Regions from separate parts of the Sphingobacterium sp. PCS056 genome, predicted to be linked through region 2. Evidence: riboswitches for the same ligand, from Rfam matches in the RefSeq annotation. Region 2 holds a riboswitch; each other region holds the start of a gene.
The links. Region 2 has a riboswitch for thiamine pyrophosphate ahead of MUB18_RS03340 (TonB-dependent receptor). Riboswitches for the same ligand answer to the same signal wherever they lie in the genome.
Positions count from the first base shown of each region.

Region 1 (7,128 bases), 1.6 Mb from region 2:
TTTCTAAGAATAATGTTGTTTTATTGATGCATGATGATATGTTTCAAACTAGAAAAGCACAGAAAATGTTAAGTGATTTGATTGATAGTTTGAAATTGCATCCAAATTATGAATTTGCGCATATGCGCGACTATCCTAAACAGAAATAAAAAAGGCTGTTTAATAAAATCCTTTATTTAAAAAAGATCCCCGATACAGCAAAATGTCGGGGATCTTTTTTTATTCTAATTCTGCTTTCTTAAATATTTTGTCAAAATCACGATGGTCTGACCATCAATCTTTCCTTCAATTTGTTCTGTATTATCGAAAACAAGTCGGATATTTTTAACAACGGTACCTAAAGTTGCACGGATTGAAGATCCTTTTACATCTAATGTTTTGGTGAGTACTACTGAATCACCATCAAACAATTGTTGTCCGATACTATCTAGGTGAAATTCTACATAGCCATCATTTTCGTGATCTCCTGTTTGTTTCGCCCATTCTAGGGTGTCATCATCCAGATATAATATATCTAACGCTTCTGAGGCCCAACCTTCATTTTTTAAGCGATTCAACATACGCCAAGCAGCTACTTGTACAGCAGGTACTTCTGACCACATGTTATCGGGTAAGAATTTCCAGTATTCGGCATCTAATTGTGTCGTCTTATTTAATTGATCGGCACATTTTTGGCATAAAACGATGGTATTGTCGGCATTGGCTTGTAAATCGGGAGGTAGTGTGTATAAGACTAAATCTTCAGTTGCTTGACTCAATTCACATTTATTTTCCGCTCTTTCGAATAGTTGATTTTCTAAATTCATCTAATTTTTGGATAAGTTGCAAATGATAAGTTGCAAACATAGTGAATATTTATAATTGTATATCTAAAAATAGCAGATATAACAACTCAAAAAATAAAGGATTGATAATTTGGAATATAATTTGCAATGCAGTAAACGATATAATTTGTATCTTATTTAATATTAACTGAAATTAAACTAAAACTGAATAAACATGAAATGGCAAGGTGGTAGAAAGAGCGACAACTTTGAGGATAGAAGGGGAATGTCTGGTGGTCAAAAACTGACTTTAGGGGGCGTAGGTGGAATAATTGTATTGATTATTGGATTTTTGATGGGGGGAGATCCAGCGCAATTATTACAACAGGCGCAAAATATGACTGGTACAGAGCAAACTGGACAGCCAAGAGAAATTAGTGAAGAGGAAGCAAAATTAACTGATTTTTCAAGAACTGTTTTAGCGAGTACAGAGACTGTTTGGACGACACTTTTTAAGGAGCAGTTGGGTAAAAATTATGAAGCAACCAGTTTGGTGGTTTATGATGGAGGTACGGAAACTGATGGATGCGGTGTAGGAAAAGCATCTTATGGACCATTTTATTGCCCGGGCGATCATAGGATCTATTTAGATTTAACTTTCAATCAAGAATTGAAAACAAAATTTGGTGCTAAAGGTGAGTTTGCTCTAGCCTATGTTATCGCACATGAAGTTGGTCATCATATTCAACAATTAGTTGGTTTACTCCCTAAGACCAATAATATGCGCGGTAAATTGAGTGAAGTTGAAAATAATAAATTATCGGTGATGACCGAGTTGCAGGCTGATTTTTATGCTGGAGTATGGGCGCACCATGTTAATAAACTATCTGATATACAGATTGATTACAATGATATCTTGGACGGTATGGCCGCTGCGGAAGCTGTTGGTGATGATCGATTACAAACTCAGGCTCAAGGTTATGCTGTGCCCGATTCTTTCACACATGGAACTTCAGCACAGCGACGTGCCTGGTTTAAGAAAGGATACGATTCTGGTGATATGACTAGTGGAAATACTTTCGAAGATCCAAGTTTGAAATAACGATATGAAAAAGACCAGAATGTTAAATCTGGTCTTTTTTATTGATTTCGTAAGAAAAGCTTTTTTTATTAATACTCGGCATTATAATGATCTGATGTTTAAATTACTTGTTGTAGATCGTAGATCTAAATCAATCAATTGTTGAAAATGCTATATGCTGATTTGAAATTGCTCTTTATTATTGCACCAGTAAATTACATCCACGGATGTCGCTTTGATCAAATCGACCTAATACTTCAAAAGACCCATCATCGTAAATTTTTCCGAGGTCTTGGGTTGCGATGAATGAGCAAGAATATCGATTTGCTAAATCAATAACATTGATCGCTCCTGTTTTTTTGTTTGTAGCAAGTGTTAGTGGATCATTTGTTTCTCGAATTAAAATCTTCATCCAATTGGGATGCTTGAATATGCCATTTCCATAGGAATATCCTTGAGACAATAATTCTGTCATTCCATATTCAGAATGTATGCCAGAGACCTGAAAGCTTTTACAAAGTAAATCATGAATTTCTTCTCGAACCATTTCTTTACGTTTGCCTTTCATGCCTCCCGTCTCCATAATGATCAGCTCTGGAAATGATAATTCGTATTTTTCTATGAAATCTAGTAAGGCAAATGTTACTCCGAAAAGTAATGTCTTCGTCCCTTTTGTTTTTAATTGTAAGAGTGTTTGGTATAATTCTTCGTGATTATATAAAAAATAGTTACTTTCTGGCTGTTGGCTATGCTGCATTAAATCATTAATCATATAGATTAATGAAGATCCAGTGCGCTCTAAATAGGAGGGTAGAAGAGCTAAAATGGCTATATTTTCCATTTTGCCATAAAACTGTTCAAAAGCAGTTCTGAAACTTTGCTCATAAACTTTTTTATCAGCAACAAGATGCTTACTGGTAGTCATTCCTGTGGTGCCTGAACTTGTAAATATAATCTCAGGCTGTAGATCGTCGGCAATAATTTCCTGAGTTTTAAAAAGCTCGATTGGCAGAAATGGGATTTTAGTGTAATGATCGATCGTATTTATTTTTATATTGAGGTACTGCACATATTTTTTGTAAATACGGACATGTTCCATTTGAAAATGAAAAGTGTCTAAGCAGATTTTATTAAATTCTGTTTGATTTTGAATAGTAAATACTCGGTCCCAGTTCATACGCTATAAATTTCAGTACAAACTTAGATAAATTTGTTTTATTTACAATCCTAAATGCATGACAGGCCAATCCATGTACCCGTTCATTTTTTTTGCTTTTGACTTATGTTTGTAGGAATATGAATAATTTCTACGCTGTTAATATCTGTATTGGATAGTGGCAATGAGGCTTTCAATAAAAATTTAGCGCATAAAAAAGGTTCTTAGCTTGAAAGCCTAAGAACCTTTTTTATGTTTTGATATATATGTGATTATAACATACCGCCATCTACTGGTAATACTTGTCCTGTTACGTATGCAGATAGATCGGATGCAAGAAACAAACATACATTTGCGACATCTTCCGCTTCTCCAGCACGTTTCAGTGGTATACCAGCTTCCCATCCTGCGACTACTTTAGGATCTAATACTTCCGTCATTTCGGTACGGATAAATCCTGGTGCCACCACGTTGGATCTGATGTTGCGTGATCCTAACTCTTTAGCAACTGATTTTGAAAAGCCGATAATACCAGCTTTGGAAGCAGCATAATTTGCTTGACCTGCATTTCCTTGAACTCCTACTACAGAGCTCATATTAATAAAAGAACCTTTACGGTTTTTCATCATGATTTTGGATGCTGCTTTAGTAACATTGAAGACAGATTTTAAATTTACATTGATCACATCATCCCAGTTTTCTTCAGTCATACGCATTAACAACCCGTCTTTTGTAATACCGGCATTGTTGACAACAATATCAATAGTACCAAAATCGGCAACAATGTCACTGATTAATTTTTCAGCTTCATCAAATTTTGATGCATCTGAGCGGTAACCTTTTACAGTAGTTCCAAAAGCTTGAAGTTCTTGCTCTAAAGCTTGACCTTTTTCCACAGATGATAAATATGTGAATGCCACTTTTGCACCGTGTTGTACAAATACTTCAGCAATTTTTCTTCCTATTCCTTTTGAGGCTCCAGTGATTAGAGCAGTTTTTCCTTCAAGTAATTTCATTCTTATGTATTATATGTAATATAAGGTGCTTGCAAAAATGTTAAAACTATCCTACAATCGCAACCTTAATATCAATTTAATTTTGAATTTGCAAAATAATAATCGAAAATTAAGTTGTAATAATACTGTCAACTTGAATGGGGCATGTTAAATAAAAATGGCTAAAACAGTCAGGTTAGGGAATTCTTAATAATAGTATGGTATTTTTGAATAAGTGGTTTTAAAAAGTACAGTTTTTTGACAAAAGGATTGCGTTAATATAAAAATCTATATTAAATTTGCATCAATCACGAAGACATGAGTAAAAAAACAAAAAATACCAAAGAGGTAGACGTCGTTTTAATTGGCGCAGGTATCATGAGCGCAACTCTAGGCACACTTATTAATGAGTTGAGTCCAGATATTAAAATAGAGATTTTAGAGCGCTTGGATGTTGTTGCAGCAGAGAGTTCAGATGCATGGAATAATGCAGGAACTGGTCACTCTGCATTATGTGAGTTGAATTATACCCCACAACAAGCGGATGGTACAGTTTCAATTGATAAAGCAATCAGTATTGCGGAACAATTTGAAGTATCTAAACAATTTTGGACTTACTTGGTTGATCAAGGAGTTATCAAAAAACCGGAAAACTTTATTCGATCTGTTCCGCACATGAGTGCTGTTTTCGGTGAAAAAGATATTGATTTCCTTCATAAGAGATTTGATGCTTTATCCGAGAATAACTTGTTCAAGGGCATGGAATATACGGAGGATAAAGCGGTTTTAAATGAATGGATTCCATTAATGATGAAAGGTCGTCCTGACGATGATAAAATCGCTGCGACGAAAATGATATTAGGCACGGATGTAAATTTTGGCGCGTTGACGCGTGATTTGGTTGAACATTTGGATGCTAAAGAAAATATTACCTTGCATCTTACCCAAGAAGTACGTGACATTGATAGAAATGACAATGGTACGTGGGAATTGGAGGTCAAGGATTTAAAAACTGGTGAAAAAAGATCAATCAACGCTAAATTTGTTTTTATAGGTGCTGGTGGACACTCTTTACTATTGCTAGAGAAATCGGGTATTCCTGAATCTAAAGGTTATGGAGGATTTCCTGTTGGTGGTCAGTGGTTACGCTGTGTCAATGAAGATGTCATCAAAGATCATCATGCGAAAGTATATGGTAAAGCCTCTATTGGTGCTCCTCCTATGTCTGTGCCACACCTTGATACACGTTATATAGATGGTAAACAGGCTTTGTTGTTTGGACCATATGCTGGTTTTTCTACTAAATTTTTAAAACAAGGTTCTTATTTTGATTTACCTGCTTCGATCAAGTTATCAAATATTAAACCGATGCTATCTGTAGGACGTGACAATATGGATCTTACAAAATATTTAATATCTGAGGTGATGAAAAGTCCCAAAGATAAATTAGATGCTTTGAAACAGTTTATGCCAACAGCGCAATTAGAGGATTGGAAAATAGAAGTTGCTGGCCAGCGTGTACAAGTGATCAAAAAGGATGCTAAACATGGTGGTGTGCTAGAATTTGGAACGGAGGTTGTCTCTTCTGCAGATGGTTCTATTGCAGCGTTGCTAGGTGCCTCACCAGGTGCCTCTACTTCTGTAGCTATCATGATCAAACTTCTGAAAAGATGTTTTCCAGAACGTGCTAAAGCAGATGAATATCGCAAAAAATTGCGAGAAATGATCCCGACGCACGGACAATCATTAAATGATGATGCAGAGCTTTGTGTAGCGACTAGAAAGCGCACACATACTGCATTAAAGCTTGAGAATTTTAAAGATTAATTTCTTTTAACCATACTTATGGGGTGCTTGCAGTAAATGTACTGGTACAGGCTGAGATTATACCCAAATAACAAGAATTGCTCAATACCCTGAGCAATTCTTGTTATATACCTGATCCAGATAATGCTGGCGTAGGGATATTTAATTTCAAAAATCTTGCATTTATAGCTATTTCATAAGTGTGTATTATTTTATCTTACACATATTTTAAATGCAGTTAAATCAAATTTTATACGATTTTTTACAGCAGATCAAAGCGACATCTTTGCCTGAATGGTTAGCCGTTGGCTTTGGTGTTTTACAAGTTTGGTTCGCTAAATCTAATAAATCTATCAATTATCTTTTTGGTATTTGTGGTATATTAATGTCAATTTACGTTCTGTTTTTCGCGAAATTATATGGTGAAATAGCCTTAAATATGTACTACCTACTGATGAGTATCTATGGTTGGATGTATTGGCAACAAAACCGTACAGATCATCATGTCATCACGCGATCATCAAAAAATGATTGGATCGTAGTATCATTGATTTGTATCATTGGTTTTATTGTATTTTATTTCGGATTATTGCATGCTACAGACTCTGATGTTCCTTTGTGGGATGCGCTTGTGTCCTGTACAGCATGGGCGGGAATGTGGCTACTGGCCAAGCGAAAGATCGAGAATTGGATTTTATTAAATATTAGCAATTTTATGGCAATACCATTGCTGTACCATAAAGATCTGTTCTTGTTTGCGGCTTTAACTTTGTTTTTATTTGTCATGGCTTTCTTTGGTTATTTTAACTGGAAAAGAATCCTCAAAAGTGAATTTATATATGATCATGAATCAAACTCACATTAATCTTATAAAAGACCAGCAACAGCATGCAATTAATTGTAAAGCTATGACTGCAGCACAACTGGATTTAAGTATCTCTGAGAAATGGTTTAAGATATGGGTGCCTAAATGTCTTGGCGGTTTGGAATTTTCTTTGTTAGAAGGAATGCAATTGTTGGAGGAATTGGCTTATCACGATGGTGGTTTAGCTTGGACCATTACTTTGTGCTCGGGAGCTAATTTGTTTGTCGGATTTATCGACCCAAAAATTGGCAAAGAGATCTTTCAGAATTCGCAAGTGTGCCTTGGTGGAAGTGGTCGTGCATCTGGATATGCTGAGCGCGAACAAGGTGGGTATCGGATTAAAGGTCATTGGAAATATGCTACCGGTGCCCCACATCTGACTCATTTTACAGCAAATTGTGTCATCACTGAAAAGGGTATACCGGTATTGGACGAAAATGATCAACAGCTTATATATTCTT
Region 1 is NZ_CP096883.1:4,425,305-4,432,432, reverse strand. It holds gene MUB18_RS18545 (polysaccharide deacetylase family protein) at 1-149, shown strand, start outside; gene MUB18_RS18540 (PhnA domain-containing protein) at 225-806, opposite strand; gene MUB18_RS18535 (neutral zinc metallopeptidase) at 1,000-1,866, shown strand; gene MUB18_RS18530 (acyl transferase) at 2,045-3,022, opposite strand; gene fabG (3-oxoacyl-[acyl-carrier-protein] reductase) at 3,274-4,017, opposite strand; gene MUB18_RS18520 (malate:quinone oxidoreductase) at 4,315-5,823, shown strand; TPP riboswitch at 5,833-5,978, shown strand; gene pnuC (nicotinamide riboside transporter PnuC) at 6,035-6,667, shown strand; gene MUB18_RS18510 (acyl-CoA dehydrogenase) at 6,648-7,128, shown strand, end outside.
Region 1: it holds a riboswitch for thiamine pyrophosphate, as region 2 does, so the genes downstream of both, pnuC (nicotinamide riboside transporter PnuC) here and MUB18_RS03340 (TonB-dependent receptor) in region 2, are expected to answer to the same signal.

Region 2 (7,128 bases):
TCCATAATCTGCATAGGAGGATTCTTCTCCAGCTACAATTTGGTAATTTTCATAACGGTGTTCAAATCCAAAAGCAACGTTTATTCCTGCTAATGGTTGCTCGAAGAATTTGGTGAAGTCTAAATTACTTGTGTTTTGAATAAAGCGATATCCTCCATCATCAAAGGTAGTAGGGGAGGCTTTTAACAAACTGGCGTTTAGAGAATTTTGGGTCTGAAAGTCAATTGTATTGGATCCATAAGCATTGGATAGATCGACTTTCCAACCTGAAAATTCTGATTTTATTCCCGTAGCTAATGATTTATCATAGTTATCTGTGACGATTAATGGTAGGAAACCGTCTGGATATATTTCACTGATATTTTGGGTAATTTGAGCTGGTTGTCGACGAAATGCTGCTGAGGTACCTTTTCTGTAATTTAATCCTCCGAATGAATAAAATTCTGAATGTTGTGATAAGGGAATTTTTGAATTGAAAAATAAAGATCCCCCTTTTGTCTCGGCTTGACCAATTCTTGAAACATAATCTGCACGTGTTTTACCGAGTCTTGCAAGTTCATCATTGGTGATATCAACCCCTGTTGGGTTAGGATATAAACTTGGATTATTGTAATCGGAGAAAATTGTTCCTGTAAACTCTTTTTGCCGATTTGTCGGCTGCCGGAAATCGTATGAACCAGAGAAATTGATAAATCCACCGTTTTTAGTTAGTGGAATTCCGTAATTGACATTTGCTTGCACACTTTGCCCATCGTAATTGTTCTCTGCATTTTTGGACAAATATCCACCATAGGTGACGGAAGCACGTAGTTCATCGACACTATCTTCAATGACAATATTAATGACGCCTGCAATGGCATCTGATCCGTACTGAGCGGCGGCACCATCACGTAGAATTTCTATTCTTTTTATTGCTGATGTTGGTATGGCATTTAGATCTGTCCCAACTGATCCTTTACCAAATGAACCGTTTATATTGACTAATGATGTAGTATGTCGACGCTTTCCATTGACAAGCACCAATACTTGATCGGGTCCTAAGCCTCTTAATGATGCGGGGTCAATATGATCTGTACCGTCGGATATGGTTTGTGTATTGGAGTTGAAAGATGGTGCGACGTAATTTAGAATTTGGTTTAATGATACTTGACCCACATCTTTTGTCAATCCTTTAATGTCAATAACATCTACGGGTGCGACGGTCTGTAAATTGGATCTTCCTTGAGCTCTTGATCCAATAACAACAACTTCATCCAAGGAAACGCTTGATAATTCGAAATTGATTAGACCGTCAGTACCCTGTGAAATTGTAATTTCTTTGGTTTGGGTGGTAAATCCAATATGAGATACGACTAATGTATTGACTCCAGATGATGCTGGAATATTAAAACTCCCATCTTCTAATGATTTAGTTGATGTATTATTACTCGTGTTTCTAATGGTAACACTGCTTAATGGTAGGCCATTATTGCTTACTTTACCTCTAATGACTTCTTGAGAGAAGGAATACAGGCTAGTAACGGTTAATGCACTCGTTAGTAATATTTGATATAGAGTTGATCGTTGTGTAGAATTTTTATCCATAAAGTTTATATATTTAAGTTAATATCCTCAAATATATAAAGTCTACCTGATAACTAGTGTATTTATTTTTAAAAATAATTTTCCACCTAAATGACTAACAACCTTGTTATTGGTCTTTTAGTTTCTCATTGTTTTTATGCCGATCAGCATCACGAATTGATTTTTTTTCTAAATTTTTTTCGAGCGCATCGGTCAAGTCGATACCTGTTTGATTTGCTAAACACATCAAAACAAAAAGAACATCTGCCATTTCATCGGCTAAATTTACTTCTTTGTCCGATTTCTTAAAGGATTGTTCTCCATATTGTCGTGCCATTATTCTAGCAACTTCTCCAACTTCTTCCATGAGCATTGCAGTATTGGTCAATTCATTGAAATAACGAACGCCTGTCGTAGTAATCCATTTATCAATGGTTTCTTGTGCTTCTTTTATGGTCATCGTATTAGAAATTTTCTTTATCCTGTGTATTCATTATAATGGTTACTGGACCATCGTTTAGTAGATCAATTTTCATGTCAGCACCAAAAATGCCGAGCTGAATTTTTTTGTGCAGCAAAGTACTGAGATAATCGGCCATTTCGATATACATGGGTTGAGCTTTATCTGGTTTGGCTGCACGAATAAAGGATGGTCGATTTCCTTTTTTTGTCTGTGCGAATAATGTAAATTGAGAAATGAATAAAATATTGCCCGCGATATCTTGTACGGATTTGTTCATCAATCCGTTTTCGTCATTGAATATCCTCAGATTGATAAATTTTTGAGCCATCCATTTCATATCCTCTATGGTATCTTCTTCTTCAATTCCGATTAGAATTAGTAATCCATTTTCAATTTGACCTGTAATCTTATTGTCGACTGAACAGTGTGCTCTGGAAACTCTTTGTATGACTGCGCGCATAGGGCAATTATAAGAAAAAAATGTCAACTAATGATTTCACTTATGTCAATGGCAGTTTATATACTGCTGATCGTAGAAGTCGATACTTGTTGAGGAAAAAAATACACGCTACTAATGAGCGTGTATTTTTTCTAATTAGAATTTGACATTTAGGCTCAGCATATAATTAGTTGTTGCCTGTGGATAGTAGAAATTAAAGTATTTTCGTGAATTTCCGTCCATATAACCCCATGTATATCCATTGGTTTGATATTTTTCATTTAAAATATTGTTAATGGTTAAACCGAGATCTATATTTTTGACGCCCAGTACGGAGAAGCTATAGCTAGCTCTGACATTGTTGACAAAAGAGGCATCTATACTTCTTTCTTTTGCAGAGCTGTTGTCTAGGTATTGTCTTGAAATATACTTAGACAGTAACGCGATCTGAAAAGAAGGGAGTGGAGCATAAGAAAATTCACTTGATAGTATTGTTGCAGGAGAAAGAGCAATATTTGTCTTTTTGATAAATTCGCCGCTCGTTTCATCTGTATAATTTTTAATTTTATTCTGGCTTAGACCAGCAGTTGCTTTCCACTCAAATTGATTCGATATTTTCCAAGCAGCGTCAAATTCTAACCCTATGCGGTAACTATCAGGAATGTTCATCCTTAGAGCGGAACCGACATCATTAAGTGCTCCTGTTGGGATGAGCTGATCTTTATAGAACATACCATAAAAATTGGTTCCGATGTTAAAAGCATCATTTCGGAAGCGATAGCCGAGCTCGATATCTTGCATTTTTTCTGGCTTGGGATTGTTCCCTTTTACATCCACAAAATCATTACGTACGGGTTCTTTGCTCGCATAAGCATAAGATGCATACAAATTTGCCTGTTCATTGATCAGGTAAGTGAAGCCAACTTTGGGATTTAAAAAGTTGAATGTTCGTTCAAAATTCATTCCTTTGATTTTATCATCATCACCTCTAACTTTGTAAAAGATATTGCGATACTGCACATCTGCGAATAATAACCAATTATCTAACGCAAAATCTGCTTTTAGAAATGTACTAATATCATTTTTTGTTGCATCATTTAAATAATATTTGTCGCCCAAGTTGCTAGTAGATGCATATTTTGCCCAGATTACTTCTCCGTAATGATCTCCTTTATATTGATTTACAGCTCCACCCCATGTTAATTTAATAGATTGGGAGGGATTGTAATTGAAGGAATAGGTAGCTCCATAAAAATGGTTATCTAACCATCGCCTTCTGACTAAGTCTGTTTTGGTGATGGTATCTGTTCCGATGATGACTGGCGGCAGATTGTATTTTGAAAAAGCATCTTCAGGTCTGTACTCTTCATAATAACCTGCTCCTCTCGTGTAATGTAGGGCTGCATTGAAGGTTAGTTTATCATTGATAAAATTGCTGTAGTGTAACTGATGATGTGTCTGGGTATAATTGTCAGTTTGATTTTTATATAAGTATTTGTTATAGGTACGGCCTGAATTTAATAGGTTCTGTGTTTCGGCTTCTGTATAACCATCATTGATGGCGTAGTCTTGCATTCCGGCTATATCATTATTCAATCTTGGTTCTGGTGTGCCGTACCAAGATTGATAAGTTTTTTCCTTTCCTGAGAATACAATCGCTTTTAAAATTTGTTTGTCACTGTAATAACCTCCATCTACATAAAATGATTTGAGATCAGCAGATGCACGATCAATATAACCATCGCTTAGAATACGAGAAAGGCGTACGTTAAATGCAAATTTATTGTTTAATAGGCCTGAACCAATTTTTAACGTGTTTTTCCAAGAATTATATGAACCATAAGAGTTATTTAATTCCACATAGGCATCTTTTTCCAATGTATTGGATTGGATATTTAATGATGCTCCAAATGACCCAGCGCCATTTGTGGATGTGCCGATACCTCGTTGAATCTGAATACTCTCTGTCGAAGAAGCAAAATCTGGAAGGTTGACGAAGAATGACCCCATACTTTCAGCATCATTTAAGGGTATTCCATTTAAGGTGACATTGATACGGGCATTATCAGAGCCTCTTATTTTCATACTTGTATATCCGATGCCGGCACCTGCATCGGATCCGATTACGACAGAAGGTGTTTGATCGAGCAAATAAGGGATATCTTGTCCAAAATTATTTTTTGCGATATCTTCTTTGCTTAGATTTTTATAAGTTGTGGAGGAATTGTTTTTTGCGCGGGTGGCTTGGACAATAACTTCTTCTGTTTTTATTCTGGATGGTTCGAGATAAATTTCAAAAGACTGATTGTCTAGTAGGTTAATTTGCTTTTTTTCTGTGCCGTAACCTAAATAGGAAACCATTAATTCATATTTTCCTGTTGATAGATCAGAAAATTTAGCGATGCCGTTTTGGTCAGATTTCGAATGTTTACTGACACGATCTGATAAAATAATGCTAGCACCCTGCAATGATTTTTTTGTTGAAGTGTCGATTACTTTGATTGACAATTGGTGTTGCGCAGATACAGAAAGTGTAATTCCTACTAATACTACTGTGCTGATTAAATTTTTAACCATGATTTTTTAATTGAATTTTGAGTTAAACAAACTCTTGCAAGGGGTTACAACAGTTTTTATTGATATTTAACTAACCTTTTCCCTCCGCCAGCATTATCTGGATCAGGTGCACAATACACATGGTATTGTTGGGTATATTCTCAGCCTTTATTCGTGTTCTTGGAACAAGGCACCCCTATTGATGTTGCGAAGTTATTAAATATTTCTAGGACTAAAAATATTATATGTAATTGCTTTATATTAAGTTGATACTTCAGGAGACAGTTTCATCTTTTAGTAAAATTGTAATTAATTTATTAGGCAAGTTTGCTTAATGAATAGGAGTTCGATCTCTGTACTCGATAGTTATTCAGATGAGGTGGGTAATGGTAAAAAATGGATTAGCATATTGTGCGTTCAAAATCCCATTGAATAAGTAAATTTTGGATTTTGATCGATAAACGCTGACATCACGTCAGTAAATAGCTACAAATTTTTTAAAAGTCATCCAAAAATGTAATTTTTTGATAATAAATTGGCTGAAATTAAACTTATTTATTACCTTGAACTAATATGCTAAAATTTAATAATTTAGCTCTTTGCGGTTATTATTTAGCAATAAATTGATTTTAATTAAACTTGAAATTTATTTAAAATTTTTATAGCATAATGTAGCTAAAAGGTTTTTATAAATTTTATCATGTGTAAATTTTTATGCTATATTATGATGGTTTGATTTTGAATCGCAGAATTATATTTAGTATATTTTGGCACGAATTTTAACGTTAGTATCCACAGTTACTTTGCATTAACCTGTAGTGCAGAAGTGATTTTTTAAGTTTTTATGATAATGAAATATTTTAGCGCTAACTATATTTTACCAATTACATCTTTGCCGATCAAAGATGGTGTGGTAAAAGTAAATGATGAAGGTGAAATTTTAGCAATTTATGAAAGTAAAGCAGCTGAATTGAAGGACCAGCACATTGAAAAATTTGAAGGAGTAATTGTTCCTGGATTTATTAATGCGCATTGTCATTTAGAATTGTCTCACATGAAGGGTACGATTCCGCAAAAAACTGGATTACCAGCTTTTCTCTCTGCAGTAATGACAAGCAGAAGCGCATCTTTGAAAGTTATTGATAAGGCTATGGCCGAGGCTGACGCAGAGATGTATAATAATGGAATTGTAGCGGTTGGGGATCACGTTAATTCGGATAACACTTCTAAAATCAAAGAATCGAGTAAAATTCTTTACCACACGTTTGTCGAAATTTTTGGTGTAGAGCCTGAAGAAGCAGATGGCAAATTGCAAGAAGCGAAAGATCTGATTCATGAATTTGATCCTGCTCACTCTTCTTTGACGCCGCACGCACCTTATTCATGTTCAAAAATTCTTCTTAAAAAATTTAAGAAGGCAGTTTCTGATGTAAATATTATAAGTATTCACAATCAAGAGAGTGATGATGAGAATAAGTTATTCCGGTATAAAACGGGTGGTTTTATCGATTTTTTTAAGACTATTGGCAAAAATCCTGACTTGTTTAAGGCTCAAGCGAGAAATTCGATTCAATCTTATCTACCGTATTTGCCTCATCCGAATAAATTGATTCTTGTGCACAATACTTTTACCTCTTTAAAAGATCTAGATTTTGTTGATCGGATGGGTCGTGATATCGTATGGTGTTTATGTCCAAAAGCTAATCTTTATATTGAAGATCAATTGCCAAAAGTTCTAAACTTTGTAAATGATAACCAAAAAATAGTAATTGGTACAGATAGTTTAGCTTCCAATGATACTTTATCGATTCTAGATGAATTGAAGGTGTTGCACAAACATTTTGATAATCTGGATTTTCAACAATCTATTCAGTGGGCAACTATTAATGGAGCGCAGGCTTTAAATATCGATCGCGAATTTGGATCTATTGAGGTTGGTAAAAAACCAGGACTTGTTCTGTTGAAGAATATGGAACACTTTAGACTTACAGATAAAGTTACTGTACAGCGATTAGTATAGTAAATTACTCAAAATCTTCTGTACTTTTGTTAATATGAAACATGTAAATATTTCTATTAAAGGAAAGGTACAGGGGGTTTATTTTAG
Region 2 is NZ_CP096883.1:791,007-798,134, reverse strand. It holds gene MUB18_RS03355 (TonB-dependent receptor) at 1-1,584, opposite strand, end outside; gene MUB18_RS03350 (nucleotide pyrophosphohydrolase) at 1,691-2,023, opposite strand; gene dtd (D-aminoacyl-tRNA deacylase) at 2,028-2,486, opposite strand; gene MUB18_RS03340 (TonB-dependent receptor) at 2,622-5,042, opposite strand; TPP riboswitch at 5,105-5,229, opposite strand; gene MUB18_RS03335 (amidohydrolase family protein) at 5,872-7,041, shown strand; gene MUB18_RS03330 (acylphosphatase) at 7,076-7,128, shown strand, end outside.

Region 3 (7,128 bases), 1.1 Mb from region 2:
AAAATATACACACCTAAGCAGGCGTTGCTCAAAGCGGAGAGTTATTGTGCGTATCAAGAACGGGCGCAACAAGAAGTACGGGATAAATTATATGATTGGGGACTACACGAAGAAGATGTTGAACAAATCATCTCGCAATTGATATCAGAGAATTTCTTAAATGAAGAACGCTTTGCGATCGCTTATACCTTAGGTAAGCTCCGGATGAAGAGTTGGGGGAAAATAAAGATCAAACAGTCGTTAAAATTTAAACGAGTTTCAGAACCTTTAATTAAAATTGCATTTTCTAAAATTGATATGGATGAATATGAGGATAAGCTCAACGAGCTGATCGATAAAAAAAAGCTTTTAATAAAAGATAAAGATCCTTATATAATCAAGAATAAGCTATTTCAATATGCTTTATCCCGCGGTTTTGAAAGTGATATTATTTCTTCTGTCCTGAAAGAAAAGGGATTATAAAAAAAACAAAATAAAGCTGGTATGAAAATTTGTTTTTTTAATTATTAGCTCTATATTTGCATCACCAAAACAGAAAACAACTTGTTAGCTGTTAGTAATGCGAAAATAGCTCAGCTGGTAGAGCACAACCTTGCCAAGGTTGGGGTCGCGAGTTCGAATCTCGTTTTTCGCTCCACATTAAGATCACCTGCCTAGGTGGTGGAACTGGTAGACACGCAGGACTTAAAATCCTGTTTCCGTTAAGGAAGTGCGGGTTCGATTCCCGCCCTAGGTACAAGAAAGCTCATCCAAAAGATGAGCTTTCTTGTTTTTAAACAATTGTTCTAAAGCTAATGTAATACACACCTCTGTATTCAGCATCGTTGACCAAAATCCGATTTCTTTTTGCATGTAATGAACTCCATCTGCTAAAAATTAAACTCCTGTTTTTCGTTAAGAATTTATAAATCCGATTCCCATTAATATATCTACAAAGGACAACTTTTTAGGGATTTTTCATTCTAATTTATTAAGCCAGCACACTGCATTCACACTTCGTAATTAATGAACAGCACCTTGTTAATTAGTAACTATATCATAGATATAATTCAGAGCTATTATAGAGGATTTGTATAGGGTTTCTATAGATAAATCTCTATAATACCTGTAGAAAATCACTATAAATTTTGTTGTATATCTGAAGTAATATAGAATCTAACCATCACCCCGTCTGAATCATTATACGCTCTTGCAAACATGATTGACGCTACCTAGAAAAAAATCCTTTAACTTTATTTACACTTCCTTAAGAAATACGGATGCGAGTTTATAAATTTATATACCTTTAGCATCTGATCCCTTATTCAAAAGTTGCACAAATACTAAGAGAAAAAAGAATTAAAAAAACCTTGCCTATGATAGCTAACATCAAGATCACAGAAAGCAAAATTTTATCCGATAATTGGTACATCCTAAGAAAAATAACCTACGAATATTTAAAAAAGGATGGTACAACGATGACCCAAAGTAGAGAGGCTTATGACAGAGGAAACGGCGCAACTATTTTATTGTACAACACAGAGCAGAAAACAGTGATTCTTACCCGACAATTTCGGCTTCCAACATTTATTAATGGAAATGAAACAGGCCTGATGATTGAAGCTTGCGCAGGTTTACTGGATAAAGATAATGCAGAAGATTGTATTAGAAGAGAGACGGAGGAAGAAACAGGCTATAAAATTACAGATGTAAGAAAGATTTTTGAAGCTTATATGTCTCCTGGATCCGTTACAGAAATTCTGCATTTTTTTATAGCCGAATATGCAAAAGAAATGAAAGTCAGTGAAGGTGGAGGACTGGACCATGAAGAAGAAAATATTGAGGTATTAGAATTGTATATCTCCGAAGCTATGCGGATGGTAGCGAGCGGTGAGGTCAAAGATGCTAAAACAATTATGTTGCTGCAATATATTAAATTACACGGTATTTTATAATTGCAAATAGCAATTTGTATTCCTTCTCCTTACTATAGCTGATTATATATGCCAATAACAAGAGCGGGTATATTGTTGTGTCACAAAACAATGGATAGACAAAAATAAATCTACCTCTTTTCTTTTATTCATATTTTTTTTCTAGTTTAGTGGAAACTTTAGGGGTGTCTGCAAGATTTGCAGGCTGAGATTTTACCCTTAGAACCTGATCCGGGTCATACTGGCGTAGGGAAAAGTAAGATGTCTTCATTGTGCATATACCTGCATAACTGTGGCCATTCCTAAAGTTTTTTATTTAAAAATTTTTAAAGGAATGGAACTTACGATCAATCACCAATCACGTTTTTTTGAACAGCCTCCCTCCTCTTTGGAAGGTTTGATGCTTTTGGAATTTCCAGAAAAAAGTAAAGGCATTGCTGTTGCCATTAATAACCAAGTCATACCCAAAACGGCTTGGGCAACAACCCCATTACGCCATCAAGATTCAATTCTCGTCATTTCTGCTACGCAAGGCGGATAATTCATTTACACCTATAATACACCATTATGTTAGAACAAACCATTACCCAAACCCCTTTCCCAAATTCGAAAAAAGTCTACATCCCTGGAAAACTCTTTCCAATTCAGGTAGCTATGCGTGAAATTACACTCAGTGCAACTAAATTGAGCAAAGGTGGTGTAGAAATCAATCCTCCTGTTACCATTTATGATACATCAGGTCCATATACCGATGATGATGCAAAGATCGATATCCGTAAGGGGCTACCTCGCACTCGAGAAAGTTGGATATTGGATAGACAAGATGTTGAAATTTTACCCCAGATCAGTTCGGATTATGGTCAAGAACGATTGGCAGATACGGATCTGGATGAACTTCGTTTTGAATACAGCCATAAACCTAAAAAAGCTTTAGCAGGTCATAACGTTAGTCAATTACATTATGCTAGAAAAGGGATCATCACTCCAGAAATGGAGTATGTGGCTATTCGTGAAAACCAACGTATCGAGCAAATAGAAGCGGCGACAATGGGTATGGAACATCAACATGCGGGACATAGTTTTGGTGCTCGAACACCCAAGAAACTGATCACAGCGGAATTTGTACGTGAAGAAATCGCAGCAGGTAGAGCCATCATCCCGAATAATATCAATCACCCAGAAAGTGAACCGATGATTATCGGACGTAATTTTTTAGTGAAAATAAATGCCAATATTGGCAATAGTGCAGTGACGTCCAGTATTGAAGAAGAGGTAGACAAAGCGGTATGGGCATGTCGCTGGGGTGCAGATACGATAATGGATCTTTCAACGGGTAAAAATATCCATGAAACACGTGAATGGATCATCCGTAATTCGCCCGTTCCAATCGGCACAGTACCGATATATCAAGCTTTGGAAAAAGTAAAAGGTGTAGCAGAAGATCTGACTTGGGAGATATTTAGAGACACCTTAATTGAACAAGCGGAACAGGGTGTTTCCTATTTCACGATTCATGCAGGAGTATTGTTGAGATATATTCATCTGACAGCAAAACGCGTAACGGGAATTGTATCTCGTGGTGGATCGATCATGGCAAAATGGTGTTTATTTCATCATAAGGAAAACTTTTTATATACGCACTTTGAAGATATCTGTCAGATTATGAAGCAATACGATGTGGCCTTTTCGCTAGGTGATGGTCTACGCCCTGGCTCTATTGCCGATGCGAACGATGCTGCACAGTTTGCTGAATTAGAGACTTTAGGTGAATTAACTAAAATTGCATGGAAGCATGATGTACAGGTTATGATTGAAGGGCCTGGTCATGTACCGATGCACATGATCAAGGAAAACATGGACAAACAGCTTGCAGTCTGTGATGAAGCACCTTTTTATACGTTGGGTCCATTGACAACAGATATTGCTCCGGGTTATGATCACATTACATCTGCAATTGGCGCGGCTATGATCGGATGGTTTGGATGTGCCATGCTTTGCTACGTTACTCCTAAGGAACATCTTGGATTGCCTAACCGAAAAGATGTGAAAGATGGGGTCATTACCTATAAATTGGCAGCACATGCTGCGGATCTAGCCAAAGGGCATCCTGGTGCACAATATCGCGATAATGCTTTGAGCAAGGCTAGGTTTGAGTTCCGTTGGGAAGATCAGTTTAATCTTTCATTGGATCCCGATACAGCGCGAGAATTTCACGATGAAACACTACCTGCTGATGGTGCAAAAGTGGCACACTTCTGTTCGATGTGCGGTCCCAAATTTTGTTCGATGAAGATTACCCAAGAGATACGCGATTCTGCAGAACAGGGAATGATGGATATGTCTAAAGAATTTATCGAGCAAGGTAAAGAGCTATATCTATGATCCTAGTTGTGACTGCTGAACAGGCTGTACCTCGTGAACTACAAGTGATCAATGATATACTAGATGCGGGATTGGAACTGTTACACATTCGGAAGTATAGCTTTTCTGATGATGAAATGTCTCAATTTATTAACGGAATAGCAACTCGTTATCGAAATCGCCTTGTCATGCATAGTCATCATCATCTGGCGGAATCGTTGAACATCGAGAGATTGCATTTTAATGAGCATGATCGAAAATTGGGGATACAAAATAAGTTCAGTCAACAGATCATCCGATCAACATCAGTACATAGCATCCACGATTTTAACAGCTTGGATCACAGATGGTCCTACGCTTTGCTTAGTCCAATGTTTTTAAGCATTTCAAAACTTAATCATGGGTCTAAACACACCGTAAAAAAAGAACTCATATACCGTGACAACCAGCAGGTTCATTTAATAGGACTTGCTGGCATCCACGCCGAAAACATCATCTCTTTATATCAGGATGGCGTTGATGGAGTAGCATTACTGGGAGCCATCTGGAAAAGCGAACAACCTTTGATCAGTTTTAATGAATGTCTACAGATAGACCTTTCTTACTCATCATAGTAGACCTTGATCCTAATGGTGGTACGGGTAGCAGTAAGCTTATAGGATATAACCATATTGAACTATGTCAATTATGAAAATCTATATCAGACAATTTTTAAACAGTTAAAACAATCTTATCGGTCAACATCATGTTTAGTAAAATTCAATATATATCACAGGGAAATACTGCTCTGGAACAGGAAACGAATATTAGAAACGCACTACAAGCTGGTGCAGATTGGATTCAATTACGTTGGAAAGAAGGCAATGAAGATCAGTTATTAACATTAGCCGTCTGTATTAAACAACTGTGCTTTCAATATGGTGCAAAACTGATCATCAATGATCATGTTCACATTGCTAAAGCTGTTGATGCTACTGGTGTTCATCTGGGATTGACGGATAGCAGCATACGGGACGCACGATTATTACTGGGCTCAAAGAAGATTATTGGAGGTACAGCAAATAGTCTATCTGATGTACAGCAACGAATAGCAGAAAACTGCGATTACATTGGTCTTGGACCGCTGCGTTTTACCTCTACTAAAGAAAAGCTAAGTCCTATATTAGGATTCATAGGATATCAGGAGATCATTCAAAATTTAAGAACAAAAGGAACTGACTTTCCTCCTATTTTTGCTATCGGAGGAATCTTACTCGAAGATATTACCCTTCTTCAAGAAATGGGTATATATGGCGTAGCACTCTCAGGTCTGATCACAAAAAAACCTCAACTTATTCAAGAACTTAAAAATAAACTGCAATGGAAACTTTAAAAATAGCAGATCGCATATTTCATTCTCGACTTTTCTTAGGAACAGGAAAGTTTGGTCACCTCAATCAAATGCAAGAATCCTTGGTTGCGTCGGGTTCTGAAATGGTTACCATGGCTTTAAAACGCTTGGATCATCAGTCTTCCTCAGATACATTTTTAGAAGCTTTGCAGATTCCATCAGTACATTTGTTGCCAAATACTTCGGGAGCGCGCAATGCTAAGGAAGCTATATTGGCGGCACAACTCGCTCGGGAGGCTTTGGAAACCGATTGGGTAAAATTGGAAATCCACCCTGATTCTCGTTATCTCATGCCTGATCCTATTGAAACGCTATTAGCTACTGAACAGTTGGCAAAACTAGGTTTTATTGTGCTACCGTATATACATGCCGACCCCGTGCTCTGTAAGCGTCTGGAGGACGTTGGAACGGCAGCGGTCATGCCATTAGCAGCGCCTATAGGGAGTAATAAGGGATTGCGTACCATAGATTTTTTAGAAATGATTATTGCGCAAAGCCAAGTGCCTGTGATCGTAGATGCTGGTATCGGCGCACCATCTGATGCTGCAAAAGCAATGGAAATTGGTGCCGATGCCGTACTGGTCAACACTGCAATCGCAACAGCAACTTATCCGGTACAAATGGCTGAAGCATTTAAAGAAGCCGTGATCGCAGGAAGAAAAGCCTATCATGCGGGCTTAGGCGGAGTGGAAAATCGAGCCATGGCATCTAGTCCTCTAACCTCATTTTTAATCGATTAAACTATTATGATGCATACGTTTCAACACTTATTTAGACAATACGACTGGCATGATATTAAGGGAAAAATATACCATAAAACAAGTGAGGATGTCAAAAAAAGTCTTCGGAAGCAAAAAAGAAATCTGGACGATTTTCTGGCCTTGATATCTCCTGCTGCGACTTCCGAATTGGAGGAAATGGCAAGACTGGCACAACAGGTCACACAGCGCAGATTTGGTAAAACAATCCAATTATATGCACCGTTATATCTGAGTAATGAATGTCAAAATATCTGTACGTATTGTGGATTTAGTATGGACAATAAAATCAAACGAAAAACGCTTTCCAATGGCGAATTAATGTTAGAAGCGATGGCACTAAAGTCGATGGGGGTTAATCATGTATTACTCGTGAGCGGAGAAGCAAATAAAACTGTCGAGATCAGCTATTTCAGGAATGCAATTCAGTTATTGAAGCCTTATTTTGCACAGATATCCATTGAAGTACAGCCTTTATTATTAGAGGAATATCGGATTTTACAGAAAGAGGGTGTCCATTCTGTACTTGTCTATCAAGAAACCTATCATCAAGAGGTCTATAAAACCTATCATCCAAAAGGTAAGAAATCCAACTTTGAATATCGTTTGGATACCCCAGATCGTATCGGTCAAGCAGATATTCATAAAATCGGTTTGGGAGTACTTTTAGGTCTTGAGGATTGGCGCGTGGATAGTTTTTTTAATG
Region 3 is NZ_CP096883.1:4,891,833-4,898,960, forward strand. It holds gene MUB18_RS20440 (regulatory protein RecX) at 1-462, shown strand, start outside; tRNA gene MUB18_RS20445 (tRNA-Gly) at 562-637, shown strand; tRNA gene MUB18_RS20450 (tRNA-Leu) at 652-736, shown strand; gene MUB18_RS21890 (hypothetical protein) at 730-852, opposite strand; gene nudK (GDP-mannose pyrophosphatase NudK) at 1,356-1,934, shown strand; TPP riboswitch at 2,085-2,183, shown strand; gene thiS (sulfur carrier protein ThiS) at 2,248-2,454, shown strand; gene thiC (phosphomethylpyrimidine synthase ThiC) at 2,481-4,295, shown strand; gene MUB18_RS20470 (thiamine phosphate synthase) at 4,292-4,888, shown strand; gene thiE (thiamine phosphate synthase) at 5,020-5,646, shown strand; gene MUB18_RS20480 (thiazole synthase) at 5,634-6,404, shown strand; gene thiH (2-iminoacetate synthase ThiH) at 6,411-7,128, shown strand, end outside.
Region 3: it holds a riboswitch for thiamine pyrophosphate, as region 2 does, so the genes downstream of both, thiS (sulfur carrier protein ThiS) here and MUB18_RS03340 (TonB-dependent receptor) in region 2, are expected to answer to the same signal.